2 regions of the Enterobacter sp. ECC-175 genome follow, and region 1 is predicted to be linked to the other one. Evidence: predicted binding sites of a transcription regulator. Region 1 holds the regulator's gene; the other holds the start of a gene.

Region 1 (2,169 bases):
TCATGCGCTTACTCCGAATGCCGCGTCATAGCACGACACAGAACAAAGAAGTCAAAAGCATGACATCAATCACAAAAAATGAGAAGTTAACAATTTAGCAAAAGATTTTTGCCACAGAAGTAACAATCTAGAGACGAGCAGGAGGGAGAGGACTCTCCCCCCGTCAAAATCAGTGCAGTGCAGCCGTCAGCCCGCCGGCAACAATCAGCGCCAGCACAATAACGGTGGTCATCAGCGAAAACTTAAGATCGGAACTCATCAATTTTTCTCCTTTTAATCCCCACACGGAAAGTGAGCTTGCTCATTTTTGCACAGTTTGCGTCAAAAATCTTCCCGGATTTATAACGATAACCACTTTTGCTCTTCCCCTTTTCCTCAAGATAGGACAAAATTCCACGCTAAATTTATTAGCGTACCGGCCATTGACCCCCTCCTGACGTCCTGTGTCGTTTTCCCGGCGTGTCGCAATTCAACATTGCGTAATAAGGGTGAGAGAAGGCAAACGTTTACCTCCCCATTTTTCAGGATATTAGGATAGGGTCTGGAGTGACATTTAATGGCAACAATTAAAGACGTAGCAAAACGCGCAAACGTTTCCACTACAACCGTATCACATGTTATTAACAAAACCCGCTTCGTGGCGGAAGAGACGCGCAACGCCGTCTGGGCCGCGATCAAAGAACTGCACTACTCACCGAGTGCGGTTGCGCGCAGCCTGAAGGTTAATCACACCAAGTCTATCGGCCTGTTGGCGACCAGCAGCGAAGCGGCCTACTTTGCCGAAATTATTGAAGCCGTTGAGAAAAACTGCTTCCAGAAAGGCTATACCCTGATTCTGGGCAACGCGTGGAACAACATTGAAAAACAGCGCGCCTATCTGTCGATGATGGCGCAAAAGCGCGTAGATGGCCTGCTGGTCATGTGCTCCGAGTACCCGGAGTCCGTTCTCTCCATGCTGGAAGAGTATCGCCATATTCCGATGGTGGTCATGGACTGGGGCGAAGCGCGTGCCGATTTCACCGACTCGGTTATCGATAACGCCTTTGAAGGCGGCTATATGGCAGGGCGCTATTTGATCGAGCGCGGCCACCGCGATATCGGCGTCATCCCGGGCCCGCTGGAGCGCAACACCGGCGCGGGACGCCTGGCCGGGTTCATGAAAGCCATGGAAGAAGCGCTGATTAACGTGCCGGAAAACTGGATAGTTCAGGGCGACTTTGAGCCGGAATCCGGCTACCGCGCGATGCAGCAGATCGTCTCCCAGCAGCACCGTCCTACCGCCGTCTTCTGCGGCGGCGACATCATGGCGATGGGCGCGCTCTGTGCGGCAGACGAGCTCGGCCTGCGCGTGCCGCAGGACATTTCGGTGATCGGGTATGACAACGTGCGCAACGCGCGCTTCTTCACCCCGGCGCTGACGACCATTCACCAGCCGAAAGACTCGCTGGGCGAAACGGCGTTTAACATGCTGATGGACAGGATCGTCAGCAAGCGCGAAGAGTCGCAGTCCATTGAGGTTCACCCTCGCCTGATTGAGCGCCGCTCCGTTGCGGACGGTCCTTTCCGCGACTACCGCCGTTAATTCTCTTCGGGGCCAGCTACGCTGGCTCCCTCAGCCACTCCCTGTTCAGCGTTTCGCTATCTCCCAGATACTCCAGCAGCCAGGCCATGGCGGGCGAGACGTCATTTTGCTGCCAGGTCAGGCAGCACGCCGCGTCAGGAAAGGGATTTTCCAGCGCCAGGGCAACCCACTCTCCGGCGTCAATTCGCGGACGCGCAAAGTGGACGGGCACCATGCCCACGCACAGCCCCGCGCTCAGGCAGGTTGCTGAAGAGTCCCAGTCGGGCGCCACCACGCGCCGCTGGTTGTCCAGCAGCCAGGTAATACGCTTGGGCAGCGATCGCGACGTATCTTCCAGCACCAGCGACGGCCAGTTGCGCAACGCGTCATCGCTCAGCGGTCCTTCCATCGCCGCCAGCGGATGATGGCGCGCGACCACGCAGATCCAGCTCAGCATGCCCATGTCCCGAAAGGCGTAGCGCCCGCCCACGGGGATTGCCTGGGTCGCGCCGATAGCCATCTCTACCCTGCCGTCCGCCAGCGCGTCCCATACGCCGTTGAACACCTCCTGCGATACCCTAAGCTCGACGTCCGAGAAGTGACGGTAG
Region 2 (2,169 bases), 810 kb from region 1:
TGCGGCATCGGCAGGCCGGTAATAGCGCGCAGGTGCAGCTCAAACTGGCTGATGGACGCGCCGTTTTGCGTCCAGTGGCCGCTGTTGTGCACGCGCGGCGCCAGCTCGTTGATCAGCAGGCCGGACGGAGTGACGAAGCACTCCATCGCCATCACGCCCACGTAGCCCAGCTCGTGCATGATGGCCGAGAGCATCTCTTCCGCCTGCGCCTGCTGGGCGGCATTGGCCTGCGGGAACGCCACGCTTGTGCGCAGAATGCCGTCCTGGTGCAGGTTATGGGTCAGCGGATAAAACACGGTGCTGCCGTCGTGGGCGCGTGCCCCTACCAGCGACACTTCGCCGCTAAAGTTGATGCCCTGCTCAACGATGCACTCGCCGTAGCACTCATCCGGCAGCTGGTTGGTTTCATCGGCGCGCAGCCGCCACTGGCCGCGACCGTCGTAGCCGCCGACGCGGCGCTTAACGATTGCCAGATCGCCGAGCATGGCGAAGACGTCGTTCCACTCGCCTTTATCCGAGAGCAATTGCCACGGCGCGGTGGCGAGCCCGAGCCTGTCGAACAGCTGCTTTTGCGTCAGGCGGTCGGCAATAATCGGGAACACGTCGCGGTTCACGAAGGCGCTGTGGCGCGCCAGCTCGCGGGTCAGGGCGGTCTCCGGCCAGCGCTCAATCTCGGCGGTGATCACGCTCTGGTGAAAGGGAACGGCTTCCGGTTCGGCGTCCAGCCCGACGGGCCAGACGGCGATGCCCAGCGGCTCGCCGGCCTGGCGCAGCATGCGGCCCAGCTGGCCGTTACCCAGTACGCAGACCTGCTTCATGCCGCACCTCGTGGATCCGGGTTGTCCAGCACCTCGTCGGTCTGGGCCTTACGCCAGTCCGCCAGGCGCTGGCGCAAGCCTTTGTCGTGGGTAGCCAGAATCTGCGCGGCCAGCAGGGCGGCGTTGGCCGCGCCCGCTTTGCCAATCGCCAGCGTGCCGACCGGAATACCGCGCGGCATCTGAACGATGGAGTAAAGGCTATCGACGCCGCTCAGCGCGGCGCTTTGTACCGGTACGCCCAGCACCGGCACCAGGGTTTTCGCGGCAATCATGCCCGGCAGGTGTGCTGCGCCGCCCGCACCGGCAATAATCACCTCATAGCCGTTCTCTTCGGCGCCTTCGGCGAAGCTGAACAGCTTATCGGGAGTACGGTGTGCGGAGACCACTTCAACGTGGTGCGGAACGTCCAGGATTTCGAAGATTTCGGCGGCGAACTGCATGGTGGCCCAGTCGCTTTTGGACCCCATCACGATGGCGACACGCGCCGGATTATTGCGGGAAGACATGCGTCTTAAAACTCCTGTGGTGCGAAACACACTGCTTTCGAGGGCACAGAGAATAGCATGGAATATCGGCAAGGAAAACGGTTGCGCGGCTAAAGACGCCGCAAAGTCGTACGGATATTTAGAACGGAAAAGCGATAAGTTCGACGCCGCCAGGCGTGACTTTCACCATCGATCCTTCGCTGTGCCAGGCGCCTAATACCACGCGATGGGCGGGTTCGCCGCTAGCGATAAGTTCGTGGACGTCAGGACGGTGGGTATGGCCGTGGATCAGCCACTGGACGCGGTGCTTTTCCATCACGTCGACAACCGCCTGCGGGTTAACGTCCATGATGGTCATCGATTTGCTGCTGTTGGCGGCCCTGCTGCCCGCGCGCATTCTGGCGGCGATGCGGCTGCGGATAAACAGCGGCAGGGCGAGGAACAGCCTTTGGATCCACGGCGTGTGGACCTTGGCGCGAAACGCCTGGTAGCCGACGTCATCCGTACACAGCGTGTCGCCGTGCATGATCAGAACCTTGCGGCCGTAGAGGTCGAGCACCTGTTCTTCCGGCAGCAGCGTCATGCCGCTTTCGCGGGCGTAGCGCCTGCCGATCAGGAAATCGCGGTTGCCGTGAATGAAATAGCAGGGAACGCCGGACTCAACCAGCGCCTTAATGGCGGAGGCCATTTCACGGTGCAGCGGGTTGGGGTCGTCGTCGCCAATCCAGGCTTCAAAGAGGTCGCCGAGGATATACAGCGCGTCGGCGCTTTTCGCTTCACCGCGTAAAAAACGCAGAAAACCGGCGGTAATCGCCGGTTCTTCCGTTTGCAGATGCAGATCCGCAATAAAGAGTGTCGCCACGAAT

The links. Region 1 encodes PurR, which represses purine synthesis genes. Its sites were predicted from a motif close to CANGCAAACGTTTGCNTG; they were not measured.
Region 2: purE (5-(carboxyamino)imidazole ribonucleotide mutase) is a predicted target of PurR. The motif match lies at 1,395-1,412, and genes of this name have one in related genera.

What each region holds. Positions count from the first base shown of each region.
Region 1 covers NZ_CP143776.1:2,517,010-2,519,178, reverse strand. Annotated here, with positions in the region: gene V1599_RS11945 (MFS transporter) at 1-4, opposite strand, end outside; gene V1599_RS11940 (YnhF family membrane protein) at 170-259, opposite strand; gene purR (HTH-type transcriptional repressor PurR) at 557-1,582, shown strand; gene punR (DNA-binding transcriptional activator PunR) at 1,599-2,169, opposite strand, start outside.
Region 2 covers NZ_CP143776.1:1,709,025-1,711,193, forward strand. Annotated here, with positions in the region: gene purK (5-(carboxyamino)imidazole ribonucleotide synthase) at 1-818, opposite strand, end outside; gene purE (5-(carboxyamino)imidazole ribonucleotide mutase) at 815-1,324, opposite strand; gene lpxH (UDP-2,3-diacylglucosamine diphosphatase) at 1,443-2,165, opposite strand; gene ppiB (peptidylprolyl isomerase B) at 2,169-2,169, opposite strand, start outside.